Regions from separate parts of the Corynebacterium freneyi genome, predicted to be linked through region 2. Evidence: predicted binding sites of a transcription regulator. Region 2 holds the regulator's gene; each other region holds the start of a gene.
The links. The regulator LexA, encoded in region 2, represses DNA repair genes until DNA is damaged. The targets are predictions, from matches to a motif close to CGAACANNTGTTCG.
Positions count from the first base shown of each region.

Region 1: a site for LexA is predicted at 2,508-2,521, ahead of CFREN_RS09015 (HNH endonuclease signature motif containing protein). Genes of this name have one in related genera too.
Region 3: a site for LexA is predicted at 5,957-5,970, ahead of CFREN_RS10480 (DUF222 domain-containing protein). Genes of this name have one in related genera too.

Region 1 is NZ_CP047357.1:2,031,861-2,041,754, reverse strand. Features, by position in the region: gene CFREN_RS09030 (DUF4282 domain-containing protein) at 38-529, shown strand; gene recO (DNA repair protein RecO) at 551-1,510, shown strand; gene CFREN_RS09020 (isoprenyl transferase) at 1,636-2,364, shown strand; gene CFREN_RS09015 (HNH endonuclease signature motif containing protein) at 2,596-4,473, shown strand; gene CFREN_RS09010 (Fur family transcriptional regulator) at 4,557-5,033, opposite strand; gene CFREN_RS09005 (glycine--tRNA ligase) at 5,322-6,707, shown strand; gene CFREN_RS09000 (hypothetical protein) at 6,750-7,535, shown strand; gene CFREN_RS08995 (TPM domain-containing protein) at 8,110-9,894, opposite strand, start outside.
Region 2 is NZ_CP047357.1:1,360,016-1,369,909, forward strand. Features, by position in the region: gene CFREN_RS06170 (1-phosphofructokinase family hexose kinase) at 1-92, opposite strand, end outside; gene CFREN_RS06175 (DeoR/GlpR family DNA-binding transcription regulator) at 89-868, opposite strand; gene ptsP (phosphoenolpyruvate--protein phosphotransferase) at 1,213-2,937, shown strand; gene lexA (transcriptional repressor LexA) at 3,016-3,726, opposite strand; gene CFREN_RS06190 (hypothetical protein) at 4,397-4,579, shown strand; gene nrdR (transcriptional regulator NrdR) at 4,682-5,131, shown strand; gene hrpA (ATP-dependent RNA helicase HrpA) at 5,135-9,196, opposite strand; gene CFREN_RS06205 (Na+/H+ antiporter family protein) at 9,298-9,894, shown strand, end outside.
Region 3 is NZ_CP047357.1:2,332,081-2,341,974, forward strand. Features, by position in the region: gene rpsR (30S ribosomal protein S18) at 1-91, shown strand, start outside; gene CFREN_RS10460 (AEC family transporter) at 333-1,271, shown strand; gene CFREN_RS10465 (TIGR03089 family protein) at 1,324-2,037, shown strand; gene CFREN_RS10470 (hypothetical protein) at 2,128-3,033, opposite strand; gene CFREN_RS10475 (ABC transporter ATP-binding protein) at 3,158-3,919, opposite strand; gene CFREN_RS10480 (DUF222 domain-containing protein) at 3,999-5,708, opposite strand; gene CFREN_RS10485 (response regulator transcription factor) at 6,046-6,822, opposite strand; gene CFREN_RS10490 (sensor histidine kinase) at 6,864-8,264, opposite strand; gene CFREN_RS10495 (ABC transporter ATP-binding protein) at 8,395-9,507, shown strand; gene CFREN_RS10500 (ABC transporter substrate-binding protein) at 9,722-9,894, shown strand, end outside.

The DNA.
Region 1 (9,894 bases), 670 kb from region 2:
ATCCATAAACGATCCATAAACGTGCGAAAGGTGAACCGTGACCGACGCGAACAACCCGGGAAACGGCTTCGGCAACTACTCCGGTGACGGCGGATGGGGAAACCCCGCCGACGGCTACTCGACCGCGGGCCAGCACAACCCCCAGGCCGGGTACCCCGACTACTCCGGGTACCCCGCCAACGGCGCAACCGGCGCCCCCGCCCCCGCAGCCGCCGGCCGTGACGCCAGTTTCCTCTCCGCGTTGTTCGACTTCTCCTTCCGCCAGTACGCCACGCCGTCGATCGTGAAGACCATCTACGTCCTGGTCACCATCGTCGTCGCCCTCGGCGCCCTGGTGTGGATCATCACCGGCGCAGCCGGCGCCTTCGACCTCGACTCCGGCATCGGGCTGCTTTTCCTGCTGTTCGGCGTGCCCTTCATCCTCATCGCCGTCATCCTGCAGCTCGCCCTGGTTCGCGTGCTGCTGGAATCGAGCCTCGCACTCATCCGCTCCGCCCAGTCGCTGCAGAACCTCGAGCAGCGCCCCTAACGGGAGACCACGCAACCAACGATGGCGGAGAGCTATCGCGACCGGGCGATCGTCGTAAAGCGTCACGACCTGGGGGAAGCCGACCGGATCATCGTCCTGTTCACCCGGAACCACGGCATCGTCCGCGCCGTGGCGAAAGGCGTGCGTCGCGCCAAATCCCGCTTCGGATCCAGGCTGGCGCCGTTCGTCGAAACCGACGTGCAGATCCACCCCGGCCGCAACCTCGGCACCATCACCGGCGCCGACACGATCCGAACGTGGGCCGCACCCATCGTCGACGACTACGCCCGCTACACCTGCGCCTGCGGAGTCCTCGAAACCGCCGAACGCCTCGCCGGCGAAGAAGGCGCCCCCTCGCCGGGCCTGTGGGACCTCACCGTCGACGCACTCGACGCCCTCGCACACTCCGCGACCGCCGCCGATGTCGCCGCGACCGCCGTCACCGACGCCGACGCCGCCAACGCCGATGAACGCGGCCCCGAAAACGGCGTCCACCGTAGCAGCACGCTGGGCGGGCACAATGGCGGCGCACCCCGCCGCACCCCCGGACTCCTGCTCACCGCATACCTGCTCAAAGCCATGGGCGAAGCCGGCTGGGCCCCCAGCCTCTTCGACTGCGCCCAATGCGGAAAACCCGGCCCCCACAAGGCATTCGCCCCAGCCGCCGGCGGCGCAGTATGCGTCGAATGCCGCCCACCCGGCGCCGCCACCCCACCCACCGACGTCCTCCGCCTGATGTGGTGGCTCGCCCACGACCGCTGGGACTACATCGACGCCGTCTCCGACCGCCGAGGATTCCGCCCCCTCGCCTCACAAGCCCGAGGCTTGGCGACGGCTCACCTCCACCACCACCTCGGCCGACGCGTCGCGGCACTGTCCTTCGTCGACGCCCGCTGGGGAGAAGACGGCAGCCCCCGCACCTCGACCACGCCGACCGCCCGAACCCACCCCGGCGCACCGGGACGCGGCACACCGTCGTAAAGCCACGCCCACCGGAACCGAGCCCAGCGGAACTGGTGCCCGCCGGAACTGAGGCCCACCGGGACTGGGGCCCGCCGCACCCCGTGGGGCATGATGAAAACGTGACGACGCCGAAATCAAACCCCATCCCGCACGATTCCCCCGTCCCCGAAGAATTCCTCCCCAACCACATCGCCCTGGTCATGGACGGAAACGGACGCTGGGCCCAAGAACGCGGAATGAAACGCACCGAAGGCCACAAACGCGGCGAAGCGGTGCTCATGGACTGCGTCGACGCATGCCTCGAAATGGGCGTGCCCCACCTGTCCGCCTACGCCTTCTCCACCGAAAACTGGCGACGCTCCACCGACGAAGTGCGATTCCTCATGGGCTTCAACCGCGACGTCCTGCGCCGCCGCCGCGACGAACTCGACGCCAAAGGCGTCCGCGTCCGCTGGGCCGGCCGACGCCCCCGACTGTGGCGCTCCGTGATCAAGGAACTCGAAACCGCCGAACGCCAGACCGCCGACAACACCAACATGACCCTGTACATGTGCGTCAACTACGGCGGCCGCGCCGAAATCGTCGACGCCGCCCGCGAGATCGCACGCCTCGCGGCAGCCGGGGAGATCAAGCCCACCGACATCGACGAAAAGAACTTCGCCCGCTTCCTCGACGAACCCGACATGCCCGACGTCGACCTGTTCCTCCGCCCCTCCGGCGAACAGCGCACCTCCAACTTCCTGCCGTGGCAGTCCGCCTACGCCGAACTCGTGTTCCAGGACCGCCTGTTCCCCGACTTCACCCGCGAGGACCTGCGCGCCGCCGTCGTTGAATACGCCAAGCGGGACCGTCGCTTCGGCGGCGTCAAGTAGGCGGCGGCAAATAGGCGGGAACCACCGGAGTACAACGACGGGGGAGGCGAGCGGGGCTGGTCCTGGGAAAAATTCGCGGAATCGGTCACTTTCGGCTTTGCGACGACGCTTTCGCCGGTGGCGGCCCGCCCGAATGGCGGATTCGAACAAATATGCGTCGCGGCCGATCTTGATCTGCTGATAGCGTCCGGGGTGCGAACAGGAAAGCGAACAATCACTCGGGGTGGGGCGATGTCGACGGCACACGACAACGGGGCGGGCGACGACCTGGCGGGACTCGTCGCAAAGCTGACGCGAAACATAGAGGGCATGATCCGGCAACTGACCACCCTGCCCATCGGGGCAGTGGGCGGCGACGGACACCACGGCGACGAGATCAACCACGTCGAAGCCGGCGTCGTCAGGCTGCGCCACGCCATGCGCGCCGCCGACGTCGTCTTCGCCGAATACGCCAACGCCGTCGTCGTCAACGAACTGCACAAACGCGGCGGCGGACGCGCCACGCCACGGTCATACCTCAAGAGGCTGTTCGACATCACCGACACCGAAGCACGCCACCTGCTCGCATACCGCGACGCACTCCACCCCGAACCCGACCCCGACCCGCCCGCCGACGCCACCCCCGAAGAACTGGAGGCCGCCGAAAAACAACTCCACCGGCGTCGCGCCATCGGCGAACGACTCGCAGCCTCCGCCAAAAAAGGCAACTTCCCAGTGTGCCGATCCAACCAAATGAACGAAGTGCTCGGCAGCTTCACCGGACAAGAGCACGGACTCATGGAGGACGTCGCCGAAGCCATCACCGACAACATCGACTCCACGCCCGCCGACCTCTTCCGGTCGATGTGCGCCAACGAAGCCCGCAAACGCCTGGAAAAACGGAAATCGGCGACCAAAGCCGGCACCTCGCAGGCCAGGCTGACCGTCCGGGCGCCCAACGTCGACGGACTGTGCAAACTCGACGCGATGCTGCCGGCGCCGACCGCCGCAGTGCTTAACGCGCTGCTGCACCTCAACGCCGGGCCCGGCGCCTTCCTCGACCTGCCCGACGGCGTCAAAGATCCCCGAACCCTGACCCAACGACGCGTGCACGCCCTCCACCACGTGCTGCTGTTCGCGCTGCAGCACAGCGGAGCCGGAGCTGCGGCGGGAGTCGGGGTGGATGCCGGGGATGGTGTTGATCTCGGTGCGCCAGGCGGGGTCCGGAGCGGAACCGCGACCGCCGGAGAGTCGGGCGGCGGAGGCGGAGGCGCCGGGAAGGTGAGCCGCAGAGCGGGAACCGCAGGTGGAGTCCGGAGCGGGGCCGGAAGCGACGCGCCGGAGGCGGACGACGGCGCAGGGGAGGGCGCAGGGGAGGACCATGGCCGGGGATTGCTGCGATGGTTGCGCACCGAATCAACCTACTGGGACCCGGAACGATGCCCCTTCGTCGCCGACCTGTACTCGGGAGTCGCGCAACCGCTCGACCGCCCGAATGCCGGCGTGGCGTCGATCGTGATGGCGATCAGGGCCTCGGACTTCGACGACGAACTTCAGAGCGCCCAACGGGAAGGGCCGCCGGAAGGGGAGCGGCGGGTGTTCAAACGCTTCCCGACGAACACCGGCATCGACCTGACGCTGCCCGAACTGGTGACCCTCGGGGCTCACAAGTACGCGTGGTTGGCGTTGCTCGACGACATCACGGGACGCCCACTCGACCTGGGCCGATCACGGCGAACCGCCGACCTGTGGCAGCGAGTCCTGCTGCTGGCGTCGGAGACCGTGTGCACCTACCCCGGATGCGAACAGCCCGCCGACATGTGCGAAACGCACCACATCGACGCCTGGCTATTCGGAGGGGCCACCGACATCGGCAACTGCACACTCCGCTGCCCGGAACACCACCGCGAAAACGACGACGCGGATGCTGGCCATGCCAGTGGGCGGGCCACCCACCCCCGGGAAACCGGACGAGTCGGGCACGTGAAACCGGGCCGGGCCCCCGAGTTCAACGACTCGCCGGCGGCACGCAGATCCCCCGGCTGGTCCGAATCCTGGTGGGCGACCTACCAAGCCGACAGGAGAGAAGCGCAGTCGACGTCGACCGGATGGTGGAGCTGGTCCAACTAGATGGGCTCGGCAGTTAGACGGAATTTCGAACCAGGCGGGATCTCGAACCAGACGGCCTCTCGGAACGGCCAAACGGTCTTCGTCTAAGACTCTTCCTGGCAGTCGCCGCACACCCCGAAAACCTCGGCGGTATGACCGGTCAACCGGAAACCATGCTTGGTGGCGAGGTCACCCGCCCATTCCTCCACCGGGCCGCCGCCGATCTCCACGGTTTCACCGCAATCGGTGCACACCAGGTGATGGTGATGATGATCCCCGCACAACCGGTACAACGCTTCACCGGCATCGGTGTGCAGAACATCCACGGCCTTGACCTCCGACAGCGACTGCAACGTCCGATACACGGTGGTCAACCCGACCTGGTCGCCGCGTTCCACGAGCACCCGATGAATGTCCTTTGCGGAGCTGAACTTCGTGATGTCGTTCATCGCCGCGATCACGGCCTTGCGCTGCCTGGTGCTGCGCACTCCGATCTTCGGGGTCTGGGCGGCGGCACCGGTGGCCGCCCCTCCGGCGTCGCCCGACCCGACACCGGCACCAGAACCCTTCGTGGATGACATCGCCGACTTCTCCAATCCCGACATGATCACCGCCCCAAACCGCACCTTCGCGGTGGACCGGGGAGGTGTCGTCGCAAAGCTTGCTTCGCATCCCGACACTACCCTCGGCGAAATCCCGGGGTCGATGGGCATGAAACTCACCATGCCGGTTAGAGTGGGGGACACTTGTCGACCGTCCACCCGGACAGTCGATTGCACGGGGCGGCCGATGAAGCCGCCCACCGTCATCCCGTGCCCGCCGGATCCACCGCGGGGCGGGACACCGTGAACCAAGGAGCGTTTGAGGCAGTGGCCCCGAAGTCTGTCGTCGATACCGTCGCGAACCTGTGCAAGCGCAGGGGTTTCGTCTACCCCTGCGGTGAGATCTACGGCGGTACGCGCTCCGCGTGGGACTACGGTCCGCTGGGCGTGGAGCTGAAGGAAAACATCAAGCGCCAGTGGTGGAAGACCTTCGTCACCGGACGCAAGGACGTCGTCGGCCTCGACTCGTCCATCATCCTGCCCCGCCAGGTGTGGGAGGCCTCCGGCCACGTCGCGACGTTCACCGACCCGCTCGTCGAATCGCTGCACACCCACAAGCGGTACCGCGCCGACCACCTGCTGGAGGCCTACGAAGCCAAGCACGGCCACCCGCCGGCCAACGGCCTCGCCGACGTTCCGGACCCGGAGACCGGCCAGCCGGGCAAGTGGACCGAACCGCAGATGTTCTCGGGCCTGCTGAAGACCTTCCTCGGCCCCGTCGACAACGAGGTCGGCCTGCACTACCTCCGCCCGGAGACGGCGCAGGGCATCTTCGTGAATTTCAAGAACGTCATGACCACCGCGCGCATGAAGCCGCCGTTCGGCATCGCCCAGACCGGCAAGGCGTTCCGCAACGAGATCACCCCGGGCAACTTCATCTTCCGCACCCGCGAGTTCGAGCAGATGGAGATCGAGTACTTCACCGCCCCGGATGACGCCCCGGCGAAGTTCGACGAGTGGGTCGACGCCTGCTGGAACTGGTTCATCGACCTGGGCATCAACCCGGAGAACATGCGCCAGTACGACGTCCCGGACGACGAGCGCGCCCACTACTCCGCCCGCACCATCGACTTCGAGTACCGCTTCCACTTCCAGGGCAACGAGTGGGGCGAGCTGATGGGCGTGGCCAACCGCACCGACTACGACCTCGGCTGCCACATCGAGCACGCCAAGGAGGATCTGCGTTACCACGACCAGGTCACGGGCGAGAAGTACGTGCCGTACGTCGTCGAGCCGTCCTTCGGTCTGACCCGTGCGCTGATGGCGTTCCTGTGCGACGCCTACACCGAGGAGGAGGTGCCGAACGCCAAGGGCGGCACCGACACCCGCACGGTGCTGAAGCTGGACCCGCGCCTGTCGCCGGTCAAGGTCGCGGTACTGCCGCTGTCGAAGAAGGACACGCTGACTCCGACCGCGGAGGCCGTCGCCGACAAGCTGCGTCAGCACTGGGCCGTCGATTACGACACGTCGGGTGCCATTGGTCGTCGTTACCGTCGTCAGGATGAGATCGGTACGCCGTTCTGCGTGACGGTCGATTTCGACACGCTCGAGGATGACGCGGTCACCGTGCGCGATCGTGACACGATGGAGCAGGAGCGCGTGAAGATCGACGAGCTCGAGGGGTACCTCGCACAGCGCCTGATCGGTTGCTAGTTCGCTTTTCGACGATTCCCGCCGTCAGCTAGGAGACAACGCATGAGCGACCAGAACGATCGTCCCGGGCTCGATGCCGAGGGGGTGTCGGAGGAGCCGACCGTGGCGCCCGCGGAGGACGTCGAGGCTCCGGAGACGCAGGCTGTGCCGGAGAATCCGGGTGCTCCCGAGTCTTCGGAAACGCTGGAAACGCCGGATGCCCCGGAGTCTCCGGAGGCACCGGGGCTGCGGGAGATCGACGAGTCGCATGCGGCGACCCTGGATGACGGCACCGTCGTGCGGTGGGAGAGCTGGCGTCTGGGGGAGGAGGTCAAGGACGGCGACAAGGTTCGCATTCCGGTGATCGCCGAGGGTGCTGAGGTGGCGGAGTACGTTCGCGTTGGCCCGGAGGAGGCGATCGCGTCCGCGCGGGGTGCGTGGGATCTGGATGTCGTCGGCGATGGGCGTCTGGTGGCCACTTTGCCGGATGGCCGGGTTTTCACGGCGGGCGGCAAGGATCGTCCGAAGTTGGCCCGGGCGAAGAAGATCGACGTTGATTTGGGCGGTGATCGCCACCTGGTCGTGGTGTGCGAGGGGTCGCAGAATTACGTGATCGAGGATGCTCGCGGCGGCAAGTTGGGGCAGTTCACGGGCGCGAATCGTGGTGTGCGTGCGGCGGAGATTCAGTACGACACCGATGGTGGCCGTGCGTTGCCGGATGAGGAGAAGATTTTCCTGTCGTGGGTGGCGCGTCGGGTGCTGGAGTACCGGATGGTCAGTTCGACGTGGATTCTCACGGTCTGTCTGTTGCTGTTGATCGCTTACCTTGTGTGGGTGTGGGTGGCGTAGGACGCGATGGTTGGCGGTGATCGGCCCGGGCGTGTGCCGGGGGAGGGTGTGGGGCCCGTTCCCGGTGGCGCGCCCGGGCCGTGGCGTGTGTCGGGGGTGGTGCCGGCGGGCCGGTCGGGGGTTGGTTCGGGGCAGGGGGGTGTGCTTTACGACGCTGATGGGGTTGTCATTGCGGCCGGTTGGCGGGTGACGCCGTCGGGGTTGTCGGGGCGGACGTTTACGGTGTCGTCGCCGGGGGATTGGTGGCGTGCGCGGACGGTGGGTTTGACGGTGGCGCATGTGGTGGTGTCGGGGCCGGGCGGGGAGTTGAGTTTGAGGCGGCGTGACGGTGGGCGGGGCCGTGATGTGGTGGATGTCGGCGCTCGGCGTCTGGTGGCGAGGACGCGCGTGGATGGTGGGGAGGTCGTCGTCGAGATCGTCGGGGGTGATCCCGATGCGGCGGGGGTTGATGCGGGGCTTTTGGCGGCTGCGGCGTTTGCGTGTGCGCATGTGGATGGCGCCGCGCGTTTGATGGGGTAGCCCGGGTGCGGTCGGTTGTCGGCTGGGCCGCGTAGGTCGCGGCTCGCTGCGGCGGTCAGAAGCTCGCCGAGCCGCCGGATCCGCCGCCGAAGCTTCCGCCTCCGCTGAAGCCTCCTCCGCCGAAGCTGCCTCCTCCGCTGAAGCCGCCTCCGCTGTTCATCATGCTGCCGAGGACCATGCCGGCGATCATTGCGCCGGAGTTGCCGCCGCCGCGGTGTTGGTTCATGCGTTGGCGGTGGCGGTTGATGTCGTCGCGGGCTTTTTGGGCGGCTTGGCGTCCGAGTTGGGCGGCGGTGCGGGCTTCTTGGATGCCGCGGCGGGGGTGGTGGTCGGGGTCGTTGCCGGGGTTGGCGGCGATGTTTTCGGCGGTGGCGAGGTGGCGTTCGGCTTCGGCGAGGCGGGTGCGGGCGGTGGAGCCGACGATGCTGCGGCGGGTGCCGATGATGTCGCGGGCGGCGGTCACCTGGGCGCGTGCGTCGGTGAGTGCGTTGTGCAGGGTTTGCATTTTGCGGGCGAAGGCGTTGGCCGCGTCGCGGGCTTCTTCGAGTTGGTCGTCGAGGGTGGCGTCGGCGTCGGTGAGGATGGTCCAGGCGCCGAGGGGGTCGGTGGAGCTTTTTGCTTGGGCGATGTCGAGGGCGGTGCGGCCGGAGTCGGCGGCGTCGGCCAGGGCGTTGCGGTCGATGTTGGCGGCGTCGGGTGCGGCGAGGAGGTTGGTGGCTTCGGCGATTTCGTCGCGGACTTCGTTGATGAGGTCTTTGAGGCCGGTGAGGGCTTGGGCGATGTTGTCGTCGGCGTGTTCGATGGCTTCGACGAGTTTTTCGGCTTGGTCGAGGGCGAGGTCGGTGGCGCGGAGGGCGTCGACGAGGCCGGCTTGTTCGCCTGCGGGTTTGGTCAGCAGGGAGCGGGCTTCGTCGCCGGAGCGTTCGGCCATGTTGACGTGTTCGGTGGCCATGTCGACGTTGTCGGAGATGGAGGCCAGTGCTTCTTCGTCGTAGCGGGCGCGGAGGCCGTCGAGGATGGTGGCGGCGTTGGGGATGCGGGTGCGCAGGGCGATGCCGCGTTGGGTGAGGCGGTCGAGGGTGTCGGGTGCGTTGAGCAGTTGTTCGCGCATTTCGGCGTAGCGGGTGACTTCGCCGTCGAGTCGGTCGTCGGCGGTGCCGCAGGTGGAGATGATTTCCAGGAGGGTGCCGCGGCGTTCGGTTTCGGGGAGGTCGGGGGCGTCGTCGATGCTTTGGCGCAGTCGGAAGGCGCGGTTGAGGGTGCGTTGGGAGTGGTCGAGGGCTTGGGTGAGGTCCCGGACGCGGGCGTCGCCGAATTCGGCGCGGGCGAGGTCGAGTTCGGTGGTGGCGAGGCGGATGGATTCGTCGGTGGAGACGAGTTCTTCGCGGGCGAGTTGGTCGAGGGCGTCGGTGGAGAGTCGGTCGTGGGATTCGATGTCGTCGGGGTTGAGCTTTTTGCCTTGTTCGACTTCGGTGGCGGTGCGCTTCTTTTTGTTGCGGCGCGACCATGCGACGGCGCCGCCGCCGAGGGCTGCTGCTCCGGCTGCTCCTGCACCGAGGACGGCGAGGCCTTCGGTTGCGCCGGGGGCGGTGGCTTCGTCGATGGCGGCGAGGGCGGCTCCGGCCCAGTCGTCGTTTCCGAGTTGCGGGACGGCGGAGTTGGCGAGGTCGGGGCCGGTGGCGTCGACGTCGTTTCCGGCGTATGCGCCGACGTTGCGGTCGCCGACGGCGACGGCGAAGACGGCGAGGTTGGGGGTGCCGCCGAGGGCTTGCCAGGTTTGGTGGGCCCATTCTTCTGCTTGGATGCCGTCGAAGGTGTTGACGTAGATGATGCGCATGAC
Region 2 (9,894 bases):
ATGGACAGGCGGTAGACCCCGCCGCGTTCGAGCCGGCCCTTGACGGTGGTGGTGCGGTCGATGGAGGGATTGGCGGTGAGGGTGAGGATCATTGTGCGATCATCACCGTGACATCGTGATCGCGCAGGTCGTCGATGAAGCCCTGCGGGGCCGACGGGTCGGTGATGACGACGTCGATGTCGTCGAGAGCGGCGAAGCTGACCAGGAAGTCCCGGCCGAGCTTCGTCGAGTCGCACATCACCACCACCTTGCGGGCGTTGGTGATCATGGCGCGCTTGACCGCGGCTTCCTGCGGGTCGGCCGTGGATAGCCCGTGGTCGATGGTCAGGGCGTTGGAGCCGATGAACGCGACGTCGGCGCGCATGAGCGCCAGCGTCCGCAGCGCGGTGTCGCCGACGACGGCCTGGGTGATCGCGCGGACCTGGCCGCCGAGCAACTGCAGCTCGATGTACGGCGCACCCGCCAGGGTCAGGGCGCTGGGCAGGGAATTGGTGACCACCGACCAGTGGCGCTCCTCGGGGAAGGCCGCCATGAGTTCGGCGAGCGCCTCGGTGGTGGTGCCGGCGTCGAGGAAGATGCCGCCGCCGGAGGAGGGCAGGAAGTCGATGGCCGCGCGGGCGATGGAGCGCTTGGCGTCCTTCTGGGCCTTCTTGCGGGCGTCCACGCTGACCTCGATGGTCTGGAACGACTTCGCGGCGACGGCGCCGCCGTGGACGCGGTGCACGGCGCCCTCGGCGTCGAGCTGCGAGAGGTCGCGGCGGATGGTTTCCGCGGTGACGTCGAAGTGGTGCGCGAGGTCGGAGACCGTCACCCTGCCTTCCACGGCCGTCAATGAAGCGATTTTGCGCCTGCGTTCTTCTGCGTACACGTCGTCTCCTGTGTCGAGCCGGCGTCGCCGCCGGGTGATGCCCGACCGTGGAGGGCGTATGCCCGATTTCGGAACGGGGCTTGGGTGAGCTTCATCTGCGTTGGCCTGGCGTTTGCCGTGGTGGGCGCCTTCCAGGTGAACAGTTTTTGCTACTTACGATTGTGCCCGAATGTGTGGGAAAGTCAAGTCTTATTTGGGTTTCAATGTGGGATGTTTCGCGTAGTATTCGGGGTGAGAGATTCCCGTTCGGTCCCCGCGCCGATTCGGGCCCCGCGTGGGCCGCGGACGGGGCCGGTCGGGTGAAACGAACCACGCCGTCCCGAGGAGAGATCATGTCCCCGTCCATGTCTTCGCCCGACTCCGACAACTCGTCCACCTCGTCCGCGCCCGGGTCGGTGTCGCTGCAGGCCACCGCCGTCGTGCCGGGGGTGGGTTACGCGCCGGCGGTGTGGGTGCGACCCCGGCCCGAGCTGCCGCAGGAGGGCGCGGCGATCGTCGGCGGGGACGTCGACGCCGAGATTGAACGGTTCCGGGCGGCGGCGACGGCGGTGTCCGAACGTCTTGCCGCGCGGGCGACGCAGGTGGAGGGCAACGCCTCCGAGGTGTTGTTGGCCACGTCGAAGCTGACGTTGGACCGCGGGTGGCACCGGGCGGCGGTGAAGGAGATCAAGGCGGGCGTCGCGGCGGAGTCGGCGACGATGTCGGCCATCGAGAAGTTCGTCGAGATGTTCAAGGCCGCAGGCGGCGTCATGGCCGAGCGCACGACGGACCTCGAGGACATCCGCGACCGCGTCATCGCCGAGTTGCGCGGTGACGAGGAGCCGGGCCTGCCCGCGGTGTCGGAGGCGTCCGTGTTGCTTGCCGACGACCTGTCTCCCGCCGATACGGCGACGTTGGATCCGGAGCTGTTCGTCGCCATGGTCACCAGTCTCGGCGGGCCGACCTCGCACACGGCGATCATCGCCCGTCAGCTCGGGGTGCCGTGCGCCGTGGCCGCCGGGGCGGGGCTGAATGCGATTGAATCGGGGACGTTGACGCTGGTGGACGGCGCGAAGGGCGTCATCACCGCCAACCCGGACCCGGAGGATGCGCGGGCCGCCGTCGCCGAGGCCGAGCGGATGGCGGAGAAGATCGCCGCGTGGTCGGGCCTCGGCCGCACCGCGGATGGGGAGCATATCCAGTTGCTGGCCAACGTCGGCGACGGCAACGCGGCGCGCATCGCGGCGGAGGGCGCGGCCGAGGGCATCGGCTTGTTCCGCACCGAGCTGTGCTTCCTGTCGGCCGCCACCGAGCCGACCGTGGAGCATCAGGCGGACATCTACGCCTCGGTGCTCAAGGCGTTCCCGGAGTCGAAGATCGTGTTGCGCACCCTGGACGCGGGGTCCGACAAGCCGCTGGCGTTCGCCAACCTCGATCACGAGGACAATCCGGCGCTGGGCGTGCGGGGCCTGCGCATCTCCCGGTCGAACTCGGGGCTGATGGAGCGTCAGCTCGACGCCATCGCGTTGGCCGCGGAGAAGGCCGGTCGCGGCGGGGATGCGCCCACGTGGGTGATGGCTCCGATGGTGGCGACGCTGGAGGAGGCCGAGTGGTTCGCGGACCTGTGCCGACGACGCGGGCTCACCCCCGGTGCGATGATCGAGATTCCCGCCGCGGCCCTGATGAGCCATGACCTGATGAAGGTGCTCGACTTCGTGTCCATCGGCACCAATGACCTCACCCAGTACGCCATGGCCGCCGACCGGCTGTCGCCGCACCTGGCGTACCTCACGGATCCGTGGCAGCCGGCGGTGCTGCGTCTGATCGACATGGCGTGCCGCTCCGGCAAGGACTCCGATACGCCGGTGGGCGTGTGCGGCGAAGCGGCGGCGGATCCGTTGCTGGCGTGCGTGCTCGTGGGGCTCGGCGTGACCTCGTTGTCGGCTGCGGCGACGGCCCTGCCGGGCGTGGGTGCCCAGTTGGCGGAGGTCACCGCCGCCCAGTGCGCGGACGCCGCCCGCGCCGCCCTGGATGCGTCGGATGCCGACGGTGCCCGTGCGGCGGTGCGCGCGGTGCTCCGACTGGAGTAGCGCGAACGGGGGACGTGCACGCGAAAAAGAACCGGGGCCCGAGCTCATGCTCGGGCCCCGGAGGAACTAGAGGAAGAACTAGAGGCGGCGCAGGACGCTGACGACGCGACCGAGAATGGTGACGCCTGCGTCGACGGGGATCGGCTCGAAGGCGTCGTTGTGGGGGAGCAGCCACGTGCCGGAGCGATCTTCGTGCCACTCCTTCACCGTGGCCTCGCTGTCGGCGTCGCCGTCGATCATCGCGGCGATGAAGTCGCCGTTGTTCGCCGTCTGCTGGGACTTCACGACCACCCAGTCGCCGTCGAGGATGCCCGCGTCGACCATGGACTCGCCGACGACGCGGAGCATGTACAGATCACCGGACTCGACGAGCTCGGCGGGCAGCGCCATGTGCTCGTCGATGTTCTGCTCGGCCAGGATCGGGTTGCCGGCGGCGATCTGGCCGACGATGGGCACGTAGGTGGGGGCGGTCGCACCCTCCGGGACATCGGGGACGTCGGCCGACTTCGGCTTCGGGCCCGGCTTTCCGGCGTGCGTGCCCAGCTGCTGCTTCAGATCGCGGACGTCGACGGCACGGGGCTTGTGGGGATCGCGGCGCAGCGCCCCCTTCTTCTCCAGCTCCTTGAGCTGGTAGGCCACCGACGACGTCGAGTTCAAGCCGACCGCGTCGCCGATTTCGCGGATGCTCGGCGGGTAGCCGCGAAGCGACACCGCATCCTGGATGACTTCGAGGATGCGCCTCTGGCGATCCGTCAACTGGGTCTTGTTCGACTGCTTCTTCTCGGCCATGTGTCCACTCCCACTGGTTCAGGTCGTGCTCGATCGCGTCGTGCTCGGTGTCGTCGTGCTGGGTGTCGTCGTGTCGGGGGCGTCGTGTTCGGCGTCCGTCGCGCCGGTCATTCCCGCCCGCCGTTCGAACACGACCCTACACCAAAACCACCCGTTGTGGCACAACTGTTCGAAGTTTTCGCCCCCATCTCTGGACGCGCTCCCGTGGCGGTGCTATAAATCGAACGCGGGAACGGAGTCGAACATCCGTGCGGCACGTTCGAAAGGGATTATCCGCGTCGTTTTTTACGATGCCCGCAGATTGCCGGATGGAAGGAGCCAACCGATGACCGCCTTTATCGAAGATTACCGCATCAACACCCTGACCAGGGGAGAAGAGCAGCTTTGCGACGGGGTGCCCGCGTGGGTCCGGCAACGCCCGATCGGCGCTTCGGCTCGTGTCGGCGCGTCCGTTCGTCGGTCCGCAGCTTCCGGCGATGTTCGACGTCGTGGTGGCTCGGATCGAACGGGGGTCCGCACGTCCCGTGGCCCGTCGAACGGCCGTCCGGGTGGCGTTCCGGGGGCTTCTCGGCGTCCGAACACAGGGCGAACGTCACCGGTGCCCGCACCCGGACACGGTGTTTCGAACATCGGCCACGTTCGGGGTAGCCGTTCGGTCGTCCGGGGTCCGGTGCAGGGAGTGCGCCGCAACGCCACGTCCATGGCCATCGTCGCGGGCATCGGCGCCGTGTTCGGTCTCATGCTCCACTTTTCCGGCCTGGGGGCGCCCATGCCGGACACTCCGCCCACGCCGACGTACGTCGGGGCGTCGAGCACGGCTGGGGAACCCGTGGCAGGCGGGGTCGCGAAGTAGGGGCTCGCCACAGAGGGGGTACCACGGAGGGGTCACCACGGAGTGGGGGACGAGTAAATGGGGTTGGCCGTACAGGAGGGTGCACGCCGTATGCTCGGAAGCGTGCATTGCCAGTTTTGCCACCATGATCAAACGAAGGTCATCGACTCGCGTCTCATCGACGACGGCATGACCATCCGCCGCCGGCGGGAGTGTTTGTCGTGCGGTAAACGATTCACCACGCTGGAACGCTCCCAGCTCGTCGTCGTCAAGCGTGACGGGGTCGTGGAGGACTTCAGCCGTGACAAGGTCATCCGCGGCGTGCGGCGGGCATGCCAGGGCCGTGACGTGCCGGAAGCATCGTTGAAGTTGCTCGCCCAACAAGTCGAGGAAACGCTGCGTTCGAAGGGCACGCCGCGCGTCAATTCCAACGACATCGGCCTGGCCATCCTGGAGCCGCTGCGCGACCTCGACGAAGTCGGCTACCTGCGGTTCGCGTCGGTGTACAAGTCCTTCAGCTCCGCCCAGGATTTCGAAAACGAAATCCGGTCTCTGCGCGAACGCGACGCGTAGCACCTACCGCAACTTGTCGATGGCCTTCTTCACTCGCTGCGGCGACACCGTGCGGGCCGTGCCCAGACGCTGGGCGAACAAACTGACGCGCAGCTCCTGAATCATCCACCCGATGTCGCGGACGGCAGCCGACTTCCGGCGGCCCTCCGGCAACGCTGCCAGACGCTTCTCCAGGTACTCCTTGACCTCGGTGACCTCGTCCTCCAATTCCGCATCACGGTCGGGATCGAGGACCATGTCGGCCAGACGAATCTCCATCGCCTCCAGGTACCGGGACAGATGACGCAGATTCGCCCACCCGTGACGGGCGACCGCACCCTTGGGCAGCATGAACGCAAGCTGCGACCGCATGTCGTCGATCGCCGGGCCATCCCACTCGTCCAACTGCGACACCACCCGGTGATACGCCGGAAGCATCTTCGCCATGCCCACGACGAGCTGACGAACCTGCCCCGCCACCTGCGGCTTCACCGTGTCGCGCAGCGTCGCGTACTCGGCGGGATCGCGGACCGGACCGCCGGCGTCGATCATCCGGTCGCGCACGACGGTCACCCGGCAGTCCTCGACGAGGCCCTCCGTCCCGGCATGCGGCCACGCGTCGACGGCGACCCGCTGCTGCAAGGGCAGTCCCTTGACCATCGCGGTGGTCTGCACGGTGCATTCGCGCAGCAGCATCGTCAGCGTCGCCGTCATCAGCGACGCCTTCGCCTGCGCCTCCGTCGGCACGACCTTCACCGCGACGCCGTCCTTGGTGGCCACCAGCGTCGGGTAGGCGGTGACCTTCTGGCCGTCGACGGTGTTCTCCACGGTCTCCGGCACGGCGCCGAGGTTGTCGGCGGTCCACTCCTTCACCGCCGCATGCTGGGACGAACCGGCCGCCTTCGCCACGGCCGTGGTCACCTGTCCGGCGCGCCGCTTCTGCAGCGCCAGCAGATCCCGGTCCTGGTCGGTGACGTCGCCGCGCCGGTCGACGGTGGCGAAGTTGAACCGCAGGTGCGGCGGCAGTTTGGTCACGTCGAAGTCGTCGGCGTTGATGCCCGTGCCGCCCAACTGGCGCAGCGCATCGGCCAGCGACTCCCGCAGCGGCCGCGCGTACGGGGTCATCGACGCCAGGGCGCGTGCCGCGAAGTCGGGGGCGGGCACGACGGAGCGTCGCGAGGCCTTGGGCAGGGTGCGGATCAGCGATTCCACCAGCTCCTGCCGCAGTCCGGGCACGAGCCAGTCGAATCCCTCGTCGCGCAGGCCGGCCAGCAGCGGCACGGGCACGTGGAGGGTGACGCCGTCGTCGTCGGCCCCGGGTTCGAAGCGGTAGGACAGTTGGAAGTCGAGGCTGCCCTGCTGCCACAGGTCGGGGAACGCGGCGGCGTCGACGTCGTGGGAATCCGGGTTGACCAGCGCGTTCGGGTCGAAGTCGAGCAGGTGCGGGTCGGATTGGGACGTCTTCTTCCACCACCGGTCGAAGTTGGCGGCCGTGGTGGCGTTGTGCGGGATCTTCGCGTCGTAGAAGGCGTACAGGGTGTCGTCGTCGACGACGATGCCGCGGCGGCGGGCCTTGTCCTCGATGCGGGCGGCGTCTTCGAGTTTGGCGCGGTTGTCGGCGAAGAACTTGTGGTGGGTGGTCCACTCGCCGTCGACGAGGGCGTGGCGGATGAACATTTCGCGCGCGGCGGCCGGGTCGACGCGGTGGTAGGGCACGGCGCGGTCGACGACGACGGGCACGCCGTAGAGCGTCGACTTCTGGTAGGCCATGGCCGCGCCGCGCTTGGTGGACCAGTGCGGTTCGGAGTACTGGTGTTTGAGCAGGTGGGAGGCGAGCTTTTCCACCCACGCCGGTTCGATGCGCGCGGCGTCGCGGGCGAAGGTGCGCGAAGTTTCGACGATTTCGGCGGCCATGACCCACCGCGGCGGCTTCTTCGCCAGCGACGACGACGGGTGCACGAGGAACTTGGTGTTGCGGGTGCCGGTGAATTCCTTGCCTTCGCCTTCGCGCACGCCGATCTGGGACAGCAGGCCGGCCAGCAGCGATTGGTGGATGGCGTCGGGGGAGGGGTCGTTGCCGTCGACGGACCAGTTCCAGCCGAGGTCGGCGACGACTTGGTTGAGCTGGCGAATCAGGTCCTGCCATTCCCGCACGCGCATGTAGTGCAGGAATTCACGTTGGCACATTTTGCGGAATTGGTTGCCGGACAATTCGGCGCGCTTTTCCCGCAGGTGTTCCCACAGTTTGAGGTAGGACAGGAAGTCGTTGGTGGTGTCCTTGAATCGCGCGTGGGCCTGGTCGGCTTGGGCTTGCTTTTCCAGGGGGCGTTCGCGCACGTCCTGCAGGCTGAGGGCGGCGACGATGACGGTGACGGGTTTGAGCGCGCCGTTGGCGTGGGCTTCCACCAGCATCCGGGCCAGTCGGGGGTCGACGGGGATGCGCGCCAGTTCGCGGCCGGTCGGCGTCAGGGACAGTGCGTTGTCGGCGCCGTCGCCGTCGTCGTGTGCGTCGCGGGTGCCGGTGCGTTTTTTGCTTGACGACGTCCCGGCGGTGTCTTTGGCAGAGGCCAGTGCCCCGAGTTCGTCGAGAAGTTGCACGCCGTCGCGGATGGCCTTGTGGTCGGGGGCGTCGACGAAGGGGAACGCCGCGACGTCGCCGAGGCCGAGGTTGGCCATCTGCAGGATCACCGACGCGAGGTTGGTGCGCTGGATCTCCGGATCGGTGAATTCCGGGCGGGACAGGAAGTCCTCTTCGGAGTACAAGCGGATGGCGATGCCGTCGGCGACGCGGCCGCAGCGGCCCGAGCGCTGGTTGGCGCTGGCCTGGCTGACCGGTTCGACGGGCAGGCGCTGGACCTTGGTGCGGGTGGAGTACCGGGAAATGCGGGCGGTGCCGGTGTCGACCACGTAGTGGATGCCCGGGACCGTCAGCGACGTTTCGGCGATGTTGGTGGCCAGGACGATGCGTCGTGAAGCATGCGGACCGAAAACCCGGTGCTGCTCCGCATTGGACAGGCGACCGAACAGCGGCAGCACCTCCACGCCGCGCCACTTCTGGCCCTCGATGGCTTCCGCGGCCTCGCGGATCTCGCGCTCGCCGGAGAAGAACACCAGGATGTCGCCGTCGCCTTCCCGCATGAGCTCGCGGCACGCGGCGACGACGCCGTCGATCTGGTCGATGTCGGTGACGCGGGTTTCGGTCTGCCCGTTTTTGCGGGTGACGGTCTCCTCGACGACCAGCGGGCGGTAGCGCACCTCGACGGGGTAGGTGCGGCCCGATACCTCGATGATCGGCGCGGGCTTGCCGTCGGCGTCGGCGAAATGCTCGGCGAAACGCTCCGGGTCGATCGTCGCCGAGGTGATGATGACCTTCAGGTCCGGGCGCTTCGGCAGCAGCCGCTTGAGGTAGCCCAGCAGGAAATCGATGTTGAGGCTGCGCTCGTGGGCCTCGTCGATGATGATCGTGTCGTACTCGAGCAGCAGCCGATCACGCTGGATCTCGGCGAGCAGGATTCCGTCGGTCATGAGTTTGACGCACGTGTCGCGGCCGACCTTGTCGTCGAAACGGATGGCGTAGCCGACGTGGCCGCCGATCTTCTCGCCCAGTTCGTCGGCGATGCGCTCGGCGACGGTGCGGGCCGCCAGACGGCGGGGCTGCGTGTGGCCGATCTTGCCCAGCACGCCGCGGCCGAGGTCGAGCAGGATCTTCGGGATCTGCGTGGTCTTGCCGGAACCGGTTTCGCCGGCGATGACGGTGACCTGGTTGTTTTCGATGGCCTCGGCGATGTCGTCGCGGCGGGCCGACACCGGCAGCGACGCCGGGTAGGTGATCTCCGGGATCGACTCGCGGCGTTCCTCGACGCGCAGGCGAGCCAGCTCGATGTCGTCGGCGATCGCGTGGATCGACGCCGGCGCCGACGCGCGCTTGAGGCGGCGGCGGAAGCTGCGGGCTTCCGCGTGGGGCACCCCGTCCAGGCGCGCGTAAATGGGCCGCTTGTCCACGTGGGGGCGGGAATCGGGGGAGCGGCGGCCGCGTCGCTGACCGCTGCGAGGGGCGCGGCCGGAATTCTCGTTGTGCTCAGACATGGTTGCCAGCAAGGGTAGCCGCTGGCGGCGTTAGCAATCTCACTGGCACGGGCGGGGCCGTGATGCGGGAATGAATGCCATCGTCATTTAAGGTTTTTCTCATGAACTCCGTGTTGATCGCCGTTTTGGTGATGCTCATCCTCGCGATATCGCGCGTCCATGTTGTCCTGGCGCTCTTCATCGGCGCCCTGATCGGCGGTTTGCTCGGCGGCCTCGGTTTCGACGGGACGCTGGTGGCGTTCCAGGAGGGTCTGTCGGGTGGTGCGCGCATCGCGCTGAGTTACGCCTTGCTGGGCGCCTTCGCCATGGCCGTCGCCCAGTCGGGTCTGCCGCAGTTGCTGGCAAACAAGATCGTCGGCACGGTCACCGGCAAGGACCCGGAAGAAAACGCCAAGGCGGTCGGCGTCGTGAAGTGGTCGATGCTCGGCGGTTTCACCCTGATGGCGGTGCTGTCGCAGAACCTCATTCCGGTGCACATCGCGTTCATCCCGTTGATCGTCCCGCCGCTGCTGGTGGCCATGAACAAACTGAAGATCGACCGCCGGGCCGCCGCGTGCGCTCTGACGTTCGGCCTGGTGACCACCTACATGTTCATCCCGCTGGGCTTCGGTTCGATCTTCCTCAACGACATCCTGCTGGGCAACATCGAAAGCGCCGGCCTGGACACCAGCGACATCAACATCCTGCAGGCGATGGGC
Region 3 (9,894 bases), 970 kb from region 2:
GACCGGCCTGACCCCGCAGCAGCAGCGCCAGGTCGCCACCGCGGTCAAGAACGCCCGCGAGATGGCCCTCCTGCCGTTCACCAGCCGCTAAATCGGCTGGTCGGCGGGAGCCGATCGATCGACAACCGCCGCAAGGCCGATTCACGCGCTGGCCGCATGACGTTGAACATGCGATGACAGCGTAAACGGACCCGAGTCCGCCTCCCCGACGGGAGGTGGCCGGGTCCGTTTTCATATGCTCGCACTGGTTCCTCTCCCCTCCCTCCCCACCTTTCTTCTCACCCCTTCATCCCCCACTCCCTTCCTTTTCTTTCCCCGAAAGGCCCACCCCCATGCCCGACCTGATGCAGATCCTCACCGGCTTCGGTTCGGTGGCGGTGATCATCACCATCGGCTGGTTGGTCGGCCGGGCCGGGGTGCTGGGCAAGAGCGGCGGCTACGCGCTGAACATGGTCGTCTACTGGGTGGCCATGCCGTGCATGCTGCTGCACACGCTGGCGACGTCGGACACGGGCGCGGCCCTCGGGTCGGCGTTCGCGGTGGCCGCCGGGTCGGCGTTGACGGTGGCGGCCATCTACATGCTCATCGCCCGCCCGCTCGTGGGGCAACAGGAGCCGGAGCGGGTCGTGGGCGCGATGTCGTCGAGCTACAACAACGTCGCGAATCTGGGCATCCCCATCGCGACGGCGGTGTTGCACGATGCGACGGCGATCGTGCCGGCGCTGATCTTCCAGATCGCCTTCTATGCGCCGATCTGCCTGACGGTGTTGGACATTCTCACGTCGCGCCATGGCCGCCTGGACCTTCGCCGCACGCTGATGACGCCCCTGAAGAACCCGATCTTCGTCGGCGCGGCGCTCGGCCTGGCCGCCGGCACGTTGCCCGACGGCGTGCCGACGGTGCTGGCCTCCCCCATCGGCCTGCTCGGCCAGGCCGCCGTGCCGATGGCGCTGCTGGCGTTCGGCATCGGACTGCACGGGGCGGCGGTGCTGCGCAAGGGCACGTCGCCGCGGCGGGCGGTCGTCTTGTCGTCGGTGCTGAAGAACCTTGGCCAGCCGCTGATGGCATGGTTCATCGCGTCGGTGTTGCTGGGGATGGAGGGCCATGCGTTGCTGGCGGCGGTGGTCATCGCGGCGTTGCCGACGGCGCAGAACGTCTACACGTTCTCCTCCCGGTTCGGGCGCGGCACCGTCCAGGCCCGCGACTCGGCGGTGGTGACCACGCTCGCCTGCGTCCCGGTCGTGCTCGTCATCGCGTTGCTGCTGGGCTGACCGTCCGTCGACGCCCGCCGCCGGATTCGGTTTCGTCGCTACCCTTGGGGTCGTGGAACTGCTCAAGGAACTCCTGTCCGCCGACCCTTCCGTCCCGCGCATCACCTGCTACGACGAAACCACTGGTGGCCGCACCGATTTGAGTGCCATCACCCTGGACAATTGGGCGTCGAAGATCGCCAACATGCTTCACGACGAGTTCGACCTGGAGCCCGGAGACAGCGCCTGGGTGGATCTGCCGCCCATCTGGCAGGCCGCGTGCCTCGTCGTCGGGGCCGAGAGGGCGGGAGTGGAGCTCAACGACGAAGATCCCCTGGTGGTGTTCACCACCGTGGGCAAGTTGTCGGAGTGGGAGGAGAAGTTCCCCGACGCGTATCTGGCCGCCGTCACCGACGACGTCTTCGGCCGCGGCGTGGTAGAGACCGGCGGCGACATCCCGCCCGGCGTCGTCGACTTCGGGCCGGAGGTGCGGTTGCACCCGGACGCGTACATCGGCATGGGGCCCGATGAGGGACAGGTGCTCGTGGATGAATCGACGCCCGCCGAACTTGTGTCGCGGGCCCGCGACGTCGCGAAGAACGCCGGACTCGACGACGGCGCCCGCGTCATCTCCGCCGGTTGGTCCGGTGGCCCGACCGCCGACGACTGGATCCGCTGCGTGCTCGCCGCATGGTCCGTGGGCGGGGCGGCGGTCATCGTGCGCGGCGGCGACGACGAGCGAATCGCCCGCATCGCCGACATCGAGAAAGCCCGGCCGCTGGAGTAGCGGACGGGCCGTCGTCAAGCAATGCCGTGCAGCGGCTCGGGCGCATGGTGCCGTGAAGCGGTGCCGCCCGAGACGCCGTTTCTGCTTCTCCTACTTCACGTCGCGGCGGGCCGCCACGATGATGCCGCCGCCGATGACCGCGACCGACCAGGCCGCGAGCACGAGGCCGGCGTGGACGTTGGAGACGCCGATGTCCATCATGCCCAGGAGCTGACGCGACGCGGTCCACGGCAGGTACTCGGTCAGCTTGTTCAGGAACTCGATCGGCACCGTACCGAGCGCCACCTCGACGAGGAGAATCCACGCCACCGGCAGGCCCGTCGCCACCGCAGTGACCGGGACGAGCATGCCGACGGCCGAGCCGATCACCGTCCACAGCAGCAGAATGCCGATGTGCGCCGCCGCGCCGCCGAACCCCTCCGGCACGAGGGCCCCGACCGCGGCGAGGAACCCGGCCGCGATTGCGAACCCGGCGACGATGGCCACGCCCACGACGATGACCTGCGCCACCATCCGCGCGACATGCACGCCGGGGCGGCTGTTGGACGTCAGGTAACCGAAGGCGATGCGGCGTCCGGCGATCTCCGCCGCGGAGCCGCCGGCGGCGAAGATCATCGCCACGATCACCGCGAAGTCGGAGCCGAGCAGCACGTCGGGCAGCGTCGGTTCGAACCTGAACTCCGTCGCCGCCCCGCGCGTGCCCAGCCACATCAGCATCGGGATGCCCGCCATGATCGCCACGATGGCCAAGGCGTATCCCCACGTCGCCCGCAGATTGAGCAGGCGGCCGAGTTCCGAGCCGAGCAGGTTCAGCGGGCCGGGGACGGAGGCGGACGAGGCGCCGTTGGCCGAAGCGGTGTTGGCCGGGGCAGCCCCAGCCGAGGCGGTGTTGGTCGACGCAGTGCCACTCGGCGATGCCGCAGCAGTCGTGGAAGGGGCGGTCGTCGACGAAGGGGCGGTCGCGGATGAGGTGGTGGTCGAGGAAGTGGTGGTCATGATGGTTCTCCTGAAGTCGTGGCGTGGATTCCGTTGAGGCCGTGGATTCCGTTGAGGCCGTGGGTTCCGCCGGGGTTGTGCGACTGCGGCCGGGCCGCTCAGGCGACGGCCGCGCCCGGGCTGCTCAGGCGGCGGCCGTACCCGGGTAGTTGCCTGCGGTGGCGGAGTCGGCGGCGGTTCCGTATTCGGCGTGCTCGGAGGCGACGGACCAGTAAGCCTCTTCGAGGGAAGCGTGGCCTCGCAGCAGCTCGTCCTTGTCCCATTCACCGACGAGGCGGCCCTTGCCGATGATCACGAGTCGGTCGGCGGTGACCTCCATCTCGGACAGGAGGTGGGAGGACACCAGCACGGAGCGGCCTTCGTCGGCGAAGGCGCGGATGGACTTGCGGATCCAGCGGATGCCGTCGGGGTCGAGGCCGTTGACGGGTTCGTCGAGGACGAGGTGCGTCGGGTCGCCGAGCATCGCGGTGGCCAGGCCGAGGCGCTGCTTCATGCCGAGGGAGAATCCCCCGATCCGCTTGCCTGCGACGGATTCGAGGCCGACGAGGGCGAGGCAGTCGTCGACTCGGGTGTCGTCGAGGGCGGCGGCGCGGGCGACGGTCCGCAGGTGGCCGCGGGCGGTGAGCTTGGGGTTCATCCACCCGGCGTCGAGCATGGCGCCGACGACGCGCGCCGGCGCACGGTAGCCGGTCAGCGGTCGGCCATCGATGAGAGCTTCGCCGCGGTCGATGCGGTCGAGACCTAGCATGCAGCGCATGGTCGTGGATTTGCCGGAACCGTTGGGGCCGAGGAAACCGGTGACTGCCCCGTTGGGGACGGTGAAGCTGAGGTCGTCGATGATGCGGGTGCGGCCGTAGGACTTGGTGAGATTCCTGATTTCGAACATGACCCCATGCTCATCGAAATGCGGATGCGCCAAATCGCCCCACGGGATGGTTTCCGCAGGTCGATTTGGCGCTGCCGGGTCATACCGGGGTACTAGACGCATCATCCGGGTTATTTCGCCGGTCGTGCACGGGTTGCCGCCGCTGCTCCCGATCCGGTTCCCGATCACGCTCGCCGGTCCGTTCCCGTTCCCGTCTGCGGTTTTCCCTGCATTGTTCCCTGCGGTTTTCCCTGCATTGCTCCCTGCGGTTTTCCCTGCGGATCACCCGACCGGGGTTGCACCACCCCGCCGGATGCTCGTTTTCGGCCGGATTGCGCTCGGGATCCATCGATCTCGGGGGCTTCCACACCACGCGGGGCTCCCCGGGCCCGTTGCCCGGGCGGGACCACCACTTGTCGGGGTCGGTCCGCGAGTCGTCGGTGTTGGCGTGGGTAGCGGGGTCGACGAACGTGAAGTTCGGCAGGTCGGTCGTTCCGCCGAACTTCCATCCCCGGATGTGATGCATGTGGCACGAGGCGGCCGGCGCCGATGTCATGGGCGCCGAGCTCATCCCCTCCTCCCCGAAGAGAGCGAGGTACTGGTCCATCGACCCGAGCCTCCGCGACCGCCCGAAATACAGGGTCCGCCCCTGGAAATCGAGGACCTGCAGGAACAGGTTGCGGGCGTCGCAATGCTCGACGGCGTCCGCCACCGTCATCTGAACGTTCGTGTCGGTGGAGGCGGTTCCGTTGAGCGCCAGCAGCTCCGCCAACGTGGTCACCGCGACGATCGAGGTCGTCCCCCGGGCCGGCGCAAGGCGACCGCGTTTCCGCTTCCGCTTCTTTCCGTCTCCGTGGTCCGGGATGTCATAGAGGGTGTCGGCATCGGCGCCGAAGTTCGGGTCGACGACCTGGCCACAACCTCCCGACGGGGAATCATCCTCGGGCCCGCCGCCCTCCTCGGGCGCTCCGCCGTCCGGTTTCGAACCCCACCCTTCACCGCCGGTCGGATCGGCTCCGCGGCCGAACCCCGCGGCCAAAGCGGCTTCCACGGCGTCATGGAGTCGCTGGGACGGCGTGCGCGGGTCATCGGCGGCGTCGTCGAGCAAACCACCGGGCCGCCCGTGATCGGCCGCAAGCCTCTTGAACAGCGCGGCCAAATGCGGCGTGAGGTGGCCGTAGATCTTGCTCATCCCGTCGTAACCCTGCTTGCCCACGCGGATCGAACGGTTCCGCTTGCGGTCCTCGTCGGTGTACGGGTCATCGATCCCGAACAGCGCACGCAGCATCGTCCCGAGCTGATCGAGGTCATCGACGCGGACCTTCTCCACCAGCTCGGCGATGTGCGGATCCGCCTTTTCGGTGAGTTCCGCCTGAATCGCCGCCGGCATCGAACGAATCGCCCGGTCGATCTTCTCCACCGCGTCGGCGCCGATGACACCCTGTTCCACCTTCTCCCGCACCGCCGGCATGTACTCCGGATTGCCGGAGGAACCGGGCCAAGACTCCCACTGGTGCAGCCGATGGTGCGCCGCAGCCCGCCGACGCCCCTCGGCGCGCGACGTGTTCGCGCACTCCGCGAACGTGCGGCCCACTCCCCGATCCGTCACATGGTGGTGCGTCCGATGCGCCTTCATGAACTCCGCATCGATGATGGCCATCCGCTTGCGCGCCCGCTCCAGGGCCTCGTACGCATCGTCCACCTGCTGGCGGTCCAGCCGGTCCCAGCCGCCGGTCGCGACCTCCACCGCCTCGCCGATGGTGGCGATGGCGGCGAGGAGATCCGTGGCGCATTCCGCAGGTCCGGTCATGCCCCCATCATCAGGCAGCTTGACGACGACCACAACCCGAAAATCGCACTTTTTTTCGATTTTTTACGAGCCGCGAAAATCAATCCCCCAAATCGCGCCTCCCGCAAGAGTTTTATCATCGTCGCACGTCACGCGTGCGATTACCCCCGCCCACCACACCCGCTACTGCACTTTCAAAGAATCAGAGGCAGTTGTCACTCCCGTTCGAATACGAGTGCCGCGGCGGGCTCGATGTGGCTCCCGAAAACCCACCATCTGTTCGCCACACCCGGCCGGTTCCGGGCCCTTCCGATCCGGTTCCGGTCCCCTGCCAGCTCGAGGCCAGCCCCTCCGCCCCCTACTCCAGCTCGCCGACGCCGACGCGCCCGGTGCTCATCGCGAACAGCACGGCATGGACGCGGTCGCGGGCGCCGGTTTTCATCAGGATGCGCCCGACGTGCGTTTTCACGGTGGGCATCGCGATGTGCAGTTCCCCGGCGATTTCGGCGTTGGTGCGCCCGAGCGCGATGAGCCGCAGGATTTCCTCTTCACGCAGCGTCAGCGGGTCGGGCAGGTCGTCGCGGACGTGCACCTGTCCCGCCGTGTCGCTTGACGACGCCTCCGCCTCCCCGTCGTCCACCCCACCGGCGGCGGCGACCGGAGGCCCGTCCGCCACGGCACCGTCGGCACCGCCCAGCATCGGCCGGACCTGCGCGATCAGCCGCGCCGCCGACCGCGCCGACAGCGCAGAGTCTCCCGCCGCCACGTCCCGGATCGCGGCGAGCAGTTCCTCGGGGGCGGCGTCCTTGAGCAGGAACCCGGATGCGCCGGCGGCGATGGCGTCGGTGACGTACTCGTCGACGTCGAAAGTGGTCAGCACGAGAATCCTCGGCGTCGTGTCGTTGCCCGCCTCGCCGCCTTCAGCGAGGATTCGCCTCGTCGCCTCGATGCCGTCGAGGCCGGGCATGCGGATGTCCATGAGGATCACGTCCGGCGTCCGCTTCGCCGCCTGCGCCACCGCCGCGGCACCGTCGTCGGCCTGCCACACGACCTCCATGTCGTCCTGGGAATCGACGACCATCGCGAAACCGGCCCGCACCAGGGCCTGATCGTCGGCGAGCGCCACCCGGATCACGTCCACCGTCCCGTTCGCTCCGCTCATCCCGCTCACTCCACTCACCCCTTCGGCAACCGCGCGACGACGGTGAACTCGCCCGGCGCGTCATCGATCTCCAGAGTGCCGCCATGCAGCGCCACCCGCTCCCGCATGCCGGTGATCCCCCGGCCGATGCGTGGCTCGCCCCGGCTGCCCCGCGACGGCTCGACCTCCACGTTCCCGGTTCCCGCATCGTTGCGCACCGTGACGGTGCAGTCGCGTTTCCCCCACTCCAGTCGCACGTCGACGGCGACGTGGCCCGCGTGCTTGAGCGCATTGGTGAGGGACTCCTGCACGATCCGGTAGATGGTCAGCTGCATCGTCGCGCCGACCGCCGGCCTCGTCCCCTCCTCGGTGAACGTCACGCGCAGCCCCGCCCTCGTCGATTCGGCGACGAGCTGCGGCAACGCGTCCAGGCCGGGCATCGGGGCATACTCCGCAGCCGATGCCGCGACAGTCTTTCCCGCGCCGTCCGATGCGGCCCCCGCCTCCCCGGCCCCTGCCTGCGATGGGTCGCTCGAGGCCTGCGACGGGCCGTCGTCAAGCAAGGAACCGTCCCCGAAATCAGCCGGATCTCGCAACACCGACAGCAACTGCCGCATCTGCCCGAGGGAGTCGCGCGCCGTGGAGGCGATGTTCTCCAACGCCTCCACCGCCTTGTCCGGATTCTTCGCGGCGATGAAACGGCCGCCGTCGGCCTGCGCGATGACGGCGGTGAGCGAATGGGCGACGATGTCGTGCATCTCGCGGGCGATGCGGGTGCGTTCGGCGATGGCGGCGAGCTCCGCCCGATCGCGCAACGCCATCAACTCCCGGTCACGGCGGCGGCCGTTGAGGCCCAGCATCCAGAAAAAGCCCAGCACCGTCAGCGCAACCGGCGTCAACACCAGGCCGACCTCCGGGGCGATGACCAGGTACCCGCCCTTGACCACCAACGCCACCAGCACCCCGGCGGACACGGCGATCCACACCGGCACGGACCACCCGCGCGGCACGTGCCGGCCGAGGTGATGCATCGCGAAACAGGTGACGACGAACGACGTATACCCCGTCGGCAGCACCGCAAGGTGGAACGCGAGCAACGCCGGCAGCGCGATGTTCGCCACGTCCGGCCACACCCGCCGGACCGCGATGACGCCCCAGGCGACGATCACCCACGCCCAATGCACGCCGACCGCCCACTCCGGCACCGCGTCCTGCCCGGGCACGAACACCGGCGGGTCGTAGACGGAGGAATGGTCGAGGCCGACGCACAGGGCGAGCACCAAAGCGGCCAACACCGCATCGAACAGCACCCCGGACCAGGGGCGGCCGGGGCTCGCGGCGGCACCGGTGGCCGAGCGGACGGCCCGCACGGCGCGGGAGATGCGTGTGTCGCGGGCGGCACGGTCTGCACGGTCGGCGCGGTCGGATACGGACATGGCCCACACGCTAGCGCGGCGGCGCCGTCATGCCGTCGTCCCCGGGTATGAATTCCCGCTGATGCCGCCCCACCGGAACCGCCCGCCGATGCGGCCGTCCCGTGACGGACCCCTCTGCTAGCTTGATCCCATGGCGACCGTCACTTTCGAACGCGCGCAGCTGACGTATCCCGGCGCGGACGCGCCCACCGTGAAGGGCCTCGATCTCGACATCGCGGACGGCGAGTTTCTGGTGCTCGTCGGCCCGTCGGGCTGCGGCAAGTCCACGTCCCTGCGGATGCTCGCGGGACTGGAGGAGGTGACGGCCGGACGGATCCTCATCGACGGCCGCGACGTCACCCACGATGATCCGAAGGACCGGGACATCGCGATGGTGTTCCAGAACTACGCCCTGTACCCGCACATGTCGGTCCGCGAGAACATGGGTTTCGCCCTGAAGTTGGCGAAGGTGGGCAAGGCCGAGCGCAACGCCCGCGTGGAGAAGGCCGCGGCGATGCTGGATCTCACTCCGTATCTGGACCGCAAGCCGAAGGACCTGTCAGGCGGGCAGCGGCAGCGGGTGGCCATGGGCCGGGCGATCGTCCGCGAGCCGCAGGTGTTCCTCATGGATGAGCCGCTGTCGAATCTCGACGCGAAGCTGCGCGTGCAGACCCGCACCCAGGTCGCCGCACTGCAGCGGGAGCTGGGGGTCACCACGGTGTACGTCACGCATGATCAGGTCGAGGCGATGACGATGGGCGACCGCGTGGCCGTCCTCGATGCCGGTGTTCTGCAGCAGGTCGCGCCGCCGAAGGAGCTCTATGCCCGGCCGGCGAACGTGTTCGTCGCGGGTTTCATCGGTTCCCCGGCGATGAACCTCCTGCGGGCGCGGCTTGACGACGATGCCGTCCTCTTCGGCGATCAGCGCATCCGGCTCGAAGATGCCGTGGCGGAGCGTTTGCGGGGACGCGGCGGGGAGGTCGTCGTCGGCGTGCGGCCCGAGAATGCGGCGCTGGGCGACGGTCGCGAAGGCGGCGGGGGCATCGCGGCGACCGTCGCGCTCGTGGAGGAGCTCGGCGCGGATTCCTACGTGTACGCCCACCCGGACGAGGCCGTCGGCGGCGTCGGCGCGGATGCGGCCGAGCCGCTCATCGCCCGCGTCGGCGATGGCGCCGCTCCCCCGATCGGCACGCGAGTGTCCATCGTGGCGGATCCGATCAAGCTGCACCTGTTCGACGTCGAGACGGGCCTGCGACTGAACTGACCGGCCCGAAGGGCTTTGGCCGGGCTCTGGATGGGCTTTGGTCGGGCTCCCGTCGCGCTCCGGTCGGGCTCCGGCCGGCCTCCCGGACCTCGTCCGCGACACGCGGTCTTCGGCGAAACCTTAAATGACCCTGTGTTTTACCCCACATAGCATTTAAACTCGACGACGAACCCCGATTGCCGGGGACGTTCACGGACACGAAAGGACGACCATCATGGTCTCATTCCGCACGTCGCTGCTCGCGGGCCTCGCCGTTTCCGGCCTGGTCCTCGCGGGCTGCTCCTCCGACGACAACGGTGGCATGGACAATCCCGCGGCCGAGGAGGGCCAGGACGCCCGCGGCCCGATCACCTTCGCGATGGGCAAGAACGACATCGAGAAGGTCCA